2 regions of the Mesorhizobium sp. M0904 genome follow, and region 1 is predicted to be linked to the other one. Evidence: riboswitches for the same ligand, from Rfam matches in the RefSeq annotation. Region 1 holds a riboswitch; the other holds the start of a gene.
What was found. A riboswitch is a leader RNA that binds a small molecule or an ion and turns the genes downstream of it on or off. The one in region 1 is predicted to bind thiamine pyrophosphate.

Region 1 (4,394 bases):
TGCGGTCGCTGCGGGACATGCGTCGAACGGCGCGAAGCATTCGATCTGGCCGGCATTGCCGACCCGACAGATTATGAGGACGCGGACTTCTGGCTCCACGCTATCCAGACAAGGAGCGCGTGATGTTCCGCATTACCAAAGAGTTCCACTTCTCGGCCTCGCATCAGCTCACCTCCTTGCCACCAGATCATCAGTGCGCGCGTCTACACGGCCACAACTACATCGTCGTAGTGGAGCTTTCAGGTGGCGAACTGGACGAACATGGCTTTGTGCGCGACTACCAAGACCTGGCGGCGCTCAAGCACTACATCGACGGGACGTTCGACCATCGCCATCTTAACGACGTCCTGGGGCATGACCGTGTCACGGCGGAATGTCTGGCCAGGCACTTCCACGACTGGTGCAAGGTGCGGCTACCACAAACCTCCGCCGTGCGGGTGAGCGAGACGCCGAAAACCTGGGCGGAATACCGGCCATGACGTGCGCAATGCATCCCGGAATTCGCGTCAGCGAGATTTTTGGGCCGACCATTCAGGGCGAAGGCATGCTGATCGGCTTGCCGACGGTGTTCGTAAGAACGGGCGGGTGCGATTATCGCTGTTCCTGGTGCGACAGCCTGTATGCGGTGGACAGTCGCTTCCGCCATGATTGGGAGATGATGTCTGCCGACGCGGTGTGGCAAAAGGTCATTGCGCTTTCCGGCGGCCAGCCCGTGATGGTGTCGCTGTCGGGCGGCAATCCGGCCATCCAGCCGCTTGGCCAGCTGATCAACCGCGGGCATGGTGAGGGCTACCGCTTTGCATTGGAAACCCAAGGATCGGTGTCCAAGCAATGGTTCGCGGATCTCGACGTGCTTGTGCTCAGCCCCAAGCCGCCCTCAAGCGGAATGACGACGGATTGGGCCGCATTCGACGCCTGCATCGAGGCGGCGCAGGATAAGCCGCAGATGGCGCTCAAGCTCGTCGTCTTCGACGATGACGACTATGCCTATGCCAAGGACGCTGCGGCGCGCTATCCGCAATTGCCCGTCTATCTCCAGCCCGGCAATCACACGCCGCCGCGTCCCGGTAACGAAGACGCGTTGATCGACATGGCCGGTGTGATGAAACGCATGGAATGGCTGGTCGAAAAGGTGACCCGCGACAGGTGGTTCGAGGCGCGTGTACTGCCGCAGCTTCATGTTCTGCTGTGGGGAAACAAACGGGGCGTCTAGCCCACGCGGAAGGATTGCCGATGACGAGCAAGACAGACATCTAAAGCAAACTCACCCAATCGGGCGATAGCAACGTCGGTTCGGCAAGCCCGAAAATGCCGTGCTGGAAAAGGTTCCGAATCCGCATGGGCTGGCCTTATTGTGGGCGCTTCAGCGCTCCTCTGGGGCGTGACTTGCTCTCGATACGTGCGCGCGCTTCCGCTGGGTTTGAGTGGTCGCCGATCGCCGCCATGGGCCAAATGCGCTTGACAAAATAGCGTCGGCTTGTTCAACGTAAGTCATTCACCAGGGGAGTCCCGGCAAGGGGCTGAGATACTGCTGGCTTTCGCGGCGCAGTGACCCGTTGAACCTGATCCAGTTCATACTGGCGTAGGGACGGTGCAAGCGCTTTGCGGGAGTTTACGCCCGAGGTCCTGTTTCGGCAGGTCGACAGAAGCGTCTTTTCATCTTCCGGCACAGAACTGGGTCTCCAATGCACGAGCAAAGGAGCCTTAAGATGAATGCCCTCACCCCCGCCGTGTCGACGGGACCGCTGCCTGCCTCACGCAAAATCCACAAATCCGGTACCATCCACCCGCAGCTCAGGGTGCCGATGCGCGAAATCTCCGTCCATCCGACGGCCGGCGAACCGCCCGTCACCGTCTACGATCCGTCCGGCCCCTATACAGACCCGACTGTCGAAACCAGCATCGAAAATGGCCTTGCACGGCTTCGCCACGAATGGATTACGGCGCGGGGCGATGTCGAAGTCTATGACGGCCGCCATATCCGGCCGGAAGACAATGGATTTGCGGTGGGCGAACGCCTGACACCGGAATTTCCCATCCGCCACCGACCGCTCAGAGCCAAAGCAGGCAAGGCGGTGACGCAGCTTGCCTATGCACGCGCCGGCATCATCACACCCGAAATGGAGTTCGTCGCCATTCGCGAGAACCTTGGTCGCGAGATCCTGCACGGCAAGCTTGAGCGCGACGGCGAGGCTTTCGGCGCGACGCTGCCCGATTTCGTCACGCCCGAATTCGTCCGCGACGAGGTGGCGCGCGGACGGGCGATCATTCCCGCCAACATCAACCATCCCGAAAGCGAGCCGATGATCATCGGCCGCAATTTCCTGGTGAAGATCAACGCCAATATCGGCAACTCCGCTGTCACCTCCTCGATGGCCGAAGAGGTCGAAAAGATGGTCTGGGCGATCCGCTGGGGCGCCGATACGGTGATGGACCTGTCGACCGGCCGCAATATCCACAACATCCGCGACTGGATCGTCCGCAATGCGCCGGTGCCGATCGGCACGGTGCCGCTCTACCAGGCGCTCGAGAAGGTTGGCGGCATTGCCGAGGATCTGACCTGGGAGGTGTACCGCGACACGCTGATCGAACAGGCCGAACAGGGCATTGACTATTTCACCATCCACGCCGGCGTGCGGCTGCCTTACATCCCGCTGACCGTCGACCGGGTCACTGGCATCGTCTCGCGCGGCGGCTCGATCATGGCCAAATGGTGCCTGCACCATCACCGGGAAAGCTTCCTTTACGAGCATTTCGCCGAAATCTGCGACATCTGCCGCGCCTATGATGTGTCCTTCTCGCTCGGTGACGGCCTTCGTCCCGGCTCGATCGCCGATGCCAACGACGCCGCGCAATTCGCCGAGCTGGAAACGCTCGGCGAGCTGACCAAGATCGCCTGGGCGAAAGATTGCCAGGTGATGATCGAGGGGCCCGGCCACGTGCCGATGCACAAGATCAAGCAGAACATGGACAAGCAGCTCGCGGTCTGCGGCGAAGCGCCGTTCTATACGCTTGGACCGCTCACCACCGACATCGCGCCGGGCTACGATCACATCACCTCCGGCATCGGTGCGGCGATGATCGGCTGGTTCGGCACCGCCATGCTCTGCTACGTCACGCCGAAGGAACATCTCGGCCTTCCCGATCGCAACGACGTCAAGACCGGCGTGATCACCTACAAGATCGCGGCGCATGCCGCCGACCTGGCGAAGGGTCACCCGGCGGCGAAGATCCGCGACGACGCGCTGTCGCGGGCCAGATTCGAGTTCCGCTGGGAGGACCAGTTCAACCTGTCGCTCGATCCCGAAACAGCGCGGTCCTTCCACGACCAGACCTTGCCCAAGGAGGCGCACAAGCTGGCGCATTTCTGCTCGATGTGCGGACCGAAATTCTGCTCGATGCGAATTTCCCACGACATCCGCGCCGAAGCGCAGAAGGAGGGCATGGCGGCGATGGCGGCGAAATACCGCGAGGGCGGCGATCTCTACCTGCCGGCGGACGAGACCGGCGCACCGCTCATACCTCAGCCAGGTGAGCCATCATGAAGGTGCTGGTCAAAGGGGCCGGCGTTGCCGGCCTCACCGCCGCCTTCGAGCTCGCCGCACGCGGCGCGGCGGTTTCCGTTGCCGAGACAAGGCCTGGCCTTGGGGGCAATGCGTCGTGGTTCGCCGGCGGCATGTTGGCGCCATGGTGCGAGCGCGAAAGCGCCGAGCAGCCGGTGCTGGATCTCGGGCGCGGTGCCGCCGACTGGTGGGATGCCGCAACGCCCGGCCAGGTGACGCGGGCCGGAACGCTGGTCGTGGCCGCGCCGCGCGATGCTGGCGAGCTCGACCGGTTCGCCAGCCGCACGTCGGGCCATCGGCACGTCGAGGAAGATGAAATTGCCTTGCTGGAGCCCGACCTCGCCGGCCGCTTCCGCCGTGGATTGCTCTTCCCCGATGAGGCCCATCTCGACCCGCGCCAGGCTATGGCGGAACTTCATGACAAGCTGGCGGCGATGGGCGTCGAATTCCGCTTCGATGCCGATGCCCGGCATGTTTGCGGTTTCGATGGTCAGCTCGACTGCACCGGAATGGCAGCAGCCGATAATAGGCTGCGCGGCGTTCGCGGCGAGATGCTGATCCTGCGCACGCCTGATATCTCGCTGTCGCGCCCGGTCAGGCTGCTGCATCCGCGCTTTCCACTCTATGCAGTGCCGCGCACCGACCACCGTTTCATGATCGGCGCGACGATGATTGAAAGCCAGTCCGCCGGACCAGTCACGGCTCGCTCCATGATGGAGCTGCTGGGTGCTGCCTATGTCGTCCATCCGGCCTTTGGCGAGGCAGAGATTGTTGAAACCGGTGTCGGCGTCCGCCCAGCCTTTCTCGACAATTTGCCGCGCGTCGAAACGA
Region 2 (4,394 bases), on a different contig from region 1:
CCGCCGAGCGTAAGCACGATGGTGAAGGAGGTGATGCACAGCATGAAAACGAGCCCGGCAACGCCCGGCAAGGCCGCACGCAGCGGCGGCCATTCGATCAGCCGGAAGGCCGGCGCAGCACCCATGCCAAGCTGGCTCGCCAGCCGCCATTGGTCGGCCGGCACGATCTGCAACGCCTCCAGGAACAGCCGCGTCGCCAGCGGCAGGTTGAAGAAGACATGGGCGACGAGTATGCCCGACAGGCCATAGATGCCGGGCCAGCTCTGGCCGCCTAGCGCGCCCAGCGTGCCGGCAAAATAGCCGGCGCGGCCATAGAGTGCCAAGACACCGAGTGCGGCAACAATGGCCGGCAGCGCCAGTGGCACGGCGAAAAGCTGCAGGATAAAGCCTCGCCCGAAAAACTGTGGATGCCGCGACAGGGCACGCGCGACGAACAGCGCTGGCGCGACGGAGAGCAGGGTCGACAACAGAGCCTGCCAGAGCGTGAAACGGACGATACGCAAGAGATACGAATCGAAGGCGGAGACAACACCGGACGGGTCGCGCGTGGCTTCGACGACGAGCCCGGTGAATGCACCGCCGATCAGCAACGCGATGGCGGCGAGCGCGACGATGCCGGCGTTGACGCGGGAGTCAGATGATGGTGCGCGTTGCACGCTAGACCACCAGATTCGAGATTCTTAGTGAGGATTGCGTTCCTTCGCGCCCCCCTCTGTCCTGCCGGACATCTCCCCCACAAGGGGTGAGATTGGCAGTTTCAGCGCTCCGCTCATTCCAGCAACATCGGCGACTGGCGAAAGCCGCCGTGCCGTCCGATCTCCCCCCTTGTGGGGGAGATGTCCGGCAGGACAGAGGGGGGCGCCGTAGAGCGATCATCTTCGATCAATCGGCCAAAGCTACTTGCTCATCGCCGCAAGCCACTCATCGACCCAGGCCTTGCGGTGGGCCGCGACTTCCTCCGGGCTGAACAGCAAGGTTTTGGTCGGTTTGACAAGCTTGTCGAACGCCGGATTGAGCGGCTTGTCGGTCTTGCCGGCCGGGAACATCCAGTTGGTTTCGGGAATGACATCCTGGAATTTCGGTCCGGTCATGAAGGCGATGAACTTTTCCGCCAGCGGGTTCTTCGCGCCCTTGGTGGTGATCCCCGCAACTTCGATCTGCAGGTATTCGCCTTCCTCGAAGGACGCCGCCTGGTAGCGCTCGGTGTTTTCGGCGACCATGTGGTAGGCCGGCGACGTGGTATACGACAGCACCATCGGCGCCTCGCCCTTGGTGAACAGGCCGTAGGCCTCGCTCCAGCCTGGCGTCACCGTCAGCACCTTTGCCTTGAGCTTGGCCCAGGCTTCGGGCGCCTTGTCGCCATAGACCGACTTGACCCACAACAGCAGGCCAAGGCCCGGCGTCGAGGTGCGCGGGTCCTGGATGACGATCTTCTCTCCGGCATCGCCCTCGACCAATTCCCTGAGGCTCTTCGGCGGGTTCTTCAGTTTTTCGGTATCGTAGACGACGGCGAAATAGCCATAGTCGAACGGCACGAAAGTATCGTCGCGCCAGCCGCCCGGCACGCTGACATCCGATATGGCGCCATGCGGCGAAAACAGGCCGGTTGCCTTGGCGTCGGCGGTTAAATTGGTATCGAGGCCAAGCACGATATCGGCCTTGGTGGCGGCCCCTTCCAGCTTCACACGGTTGAGCAGCGCCACGCCGTCAGCGACCGAGACGAATTCGACGACGCAGCTGCACTCGGCCTCGAAGGCCTTCTTCACCGCCGGTCCCGGACCCCAATCGGCGGTGAAGCTTTCATAGGTATAGACGGTCAGTCTATCCTGTGCCGATGCCTGCCCTGGCAGGGCGAGCGCGGATGCCGCAAGCAGGACAATCGGGACAAGAGAGTGGAAAAAACTGCGCATCGGCGCCTCCTTCGTTCGCATTGAAAGGAATTGAGGCGCCGGGCTGTCCGAAGCGTCTAATCCCTCCGCCGGTACAAACCGGATCAGGTTCAGCGGGTTGGCAGTCTTGCCTCTCAGCCGGTCCGCGAAGATCGCGTCCGGCACCCCGTTAGAGCGTTTCGACACATAGGCCCGGCCGAAGTGCCGCGCAAGCGGAAGTTTGCCGGGCATCCAAAGCCCAGCCTTCCGTTTCGTCTGCCGTTTCATCTTCCGTTTCATTCTTCCGTTTCTGGGGCAGGGCTGGTAAGGGCCACGAGATATGAGCAAATTCACCATCCTGCTTGGCGGCGATCTCATCCGCACGCCGCTGCTCGACCGCCAGGTCGAAGGCTCGCGCGTCATCGCTGCCGATGCCGGCATCGGCCATGCCCGTATGCTGGGCCTGAGGCCGGAACTCTGGGTCGGCGATTTCGATTCCGTGCCTGCCGAGTTGCCGGAGGATCTGGCCGCCGTGCCACGGCAGGTGTTTCCCGCCGAAAAGGACAAGACCGACGGTGAACTCGCTATCGCCGCCGCACTCGAACGCGGTGCGACCAGCCTTGTGCTCGCAGGCGCTTTCGGCGGCAAACGCACCGACCACATCTTCCTGCATCTGGCGCTGAGCGTCCGGCTGGCGGAAGGCGGGACGGACGTGCTTTTGACCAGCGGCGCACAGGAAGGCATTCCCTTGCTGCCCGGAAAGACTGGCTTCGACTATGCCGACGGCACGCTGTTTTCGGTGCTCGGCTTCTCCGATCTCGCCGGCCTGAGCGTCACCGGTGCCAAATGGCCGCTCGACCATGTCGAGGTTGCGTTCGGCTCGTCGCTGACCATTTCCAACGAGGTCAGGGGCCGGTTGGAAATCGCGCTGGCCAGCGGCCGCGCGCTGCTGCTCGCGCATCCTTTTCCCTTACCTGAAAGCTGACATGGCACCGCCGCTTCTCAATCTCGATGGGATAAAGCTGACCTTTGGCGGCACGCCGCTGCTCGACGGTGCCGCCCTGACGGCCTCAGCTGGCGACAAGATCGCCTTGGTCGGCCGAAACGGTTCGGGCAAGTCGACGCTCCTCAAGATCGCCGCCGGGCTGATCGAGCCGCAGGACGGCGAAGTCTTCCGCCAGCCTTCGGCAACCGTGCGCTACTTGCCGCAAATGCCCGACATGGAAGGTTTTGCGACCGTCCGCGCCTATGTCGAGGCGGGGCTCGGGCCCGCCGACGATCCCTATCGCGCCACCTATCTGATGGAGCATCTCGGCCTGACCGGCGAAGAACGGCCGAACGACCTCTCCGGCGGCGAGGCGAGGCGTGCGGCACTCGCCCGCGTCATGGCGCCGGAGCCCGACATTCTCCTCCTCGATGAGCCGACAAACCATCTTGACCTGTCGGTCATCGAATGGCTGGAGGAGGAGCTTGCCCGCACCTCCTCGGCACTGGTCGTCATCTCGCATGACCGCCGTTTTCTCGAGCGCGTGTCACGCGCCACAATCTGGCTCGACCGCGGGCAGACCCGCCGTCTCGACAAGGGCTTTGGCTATTTCGAGCAATGGCGCGACACGGTGCTGGAGGAGGAAGAGCGCGAGCAGCACAAGCTCGGTCGCCAGATCGTCCGCGAGGAGCACTGGCTGCGCTATGGCGTGACAGCGCGGCGCAAGCGCAACATGCGCCGGCTCGGTGAGTTGCAGACCATGCGCCAGCGCTTTCGCGGTCATCGCGGCGCCGAGGGTGCGGCGACGATGACAGCCAGCGACGCCGCCGAATCCGGCAAGCTGGTGATAGAGGCCAGGAACATCGAGAAGAGCTTTGGCGATCTGATCGTGGTCAAGGGATTTTCGACCCGCATCCAGCGCGGCGATCGCGTTGGCTTGGTCGGGCCGAACGGCGCTGGCAAGACGACGCTGTTGAAGATGCTGACCGGCGAATTGAAGCCGGACGCAGGCACGGTGCGGCTCGGCACCAATCTGGAGATCGCCACGCTCGACCAGAAGCGCGAGGCCGTCGATCCACAGGAGACACTGGCGCAGTATCTCACCGACGGTCGCGGCGAGAACCTGGTCATCAATGGCGAACAGCGCCACGTCGTCTCTTACATGAAAGACTTCCTGTTCAAGCCGGAACAGGCGCGCACGCCGGTGCGCGAGCTTTCGGGCGGCGAGCGGGCACGGCTGATTCTCGCCCGCGTTTTGGCGCGGCCGGCAAACCTGCTTGTGCTCGACGAGCCGACCAACGACCTCGATGTGGAGACGCTGGAGTTGCTGCAGGAACTGGTCGCCGGCTTTGCCGGCACGGTGATCCTGGTCAGCCACGATCGCGATTTCCTCGACCGCACCGTGACCAGCATCATCGCGCCGGATGGTGATGGCCGCTGGATCGAATATGCCGGCGGCTATTCCGACATGCTGGCGCAGCGCGGCGGCACCAGGCTGGACGACCGCAAGGCGCGGCCGAAGGCAGAGACCAGCGAGGCGA

Region 2: it holds a riboswitch for thiamine pyrophosphate, as region 1 does, so the genes downstream of both, thiB (thiamine ABC transporter substrate binding subunit) here and thiC (phosphomethylpyrimidine synthase ThiC) in region 1, are expected to answer to the same signal.

What each region holds. Positions count from the first base shown of each region.
Region 1 covers NZ_JAMYOC010000013.1:50,323-54,716, forward strand. The annotation lists gene queC (7-cyano-7-deazaguanine synthase QueC) at 1-123, shown strand, start outside; gene queD (6-carboxytetrahydropterin synthase QueD) at 123-479, shown strand; gene queE (7-carboxy-7-deazaguanine synthase QueE) at 476-1,213, shown strand; TPP riboswitch at 1,491-1,607, shown strand; gene thiC (phosphomethylpyrimidine synthase ThiC) at 1,710-3,545, shown strand; gene thiO (glycine oxidase ThiO) at 3,542-4,394, shown strand, end outside.
Region 2 covers NZ_JAMYOC010000007.1:55,056-59,449, forward strand. The annotation lists gene thiP (thiamine/thiamine pyrophosphate ABC transporter permease) at 1-656, opposite strand, end outside; gene thiB (thiamine ABC transporter substrate binding subunit) at 897-1,910, opposite strand; TPP riboswitch at 1,954-2,068, opposite strand; gene NKH80_RS09455 (thiamine diphosphokinase) at 2,209-2,853, shown strand; gene NKH80_RS09460 (ABC-F family ATP-binding cassette domain-containing protein) at 2,855-4,394, shown strand, end outside.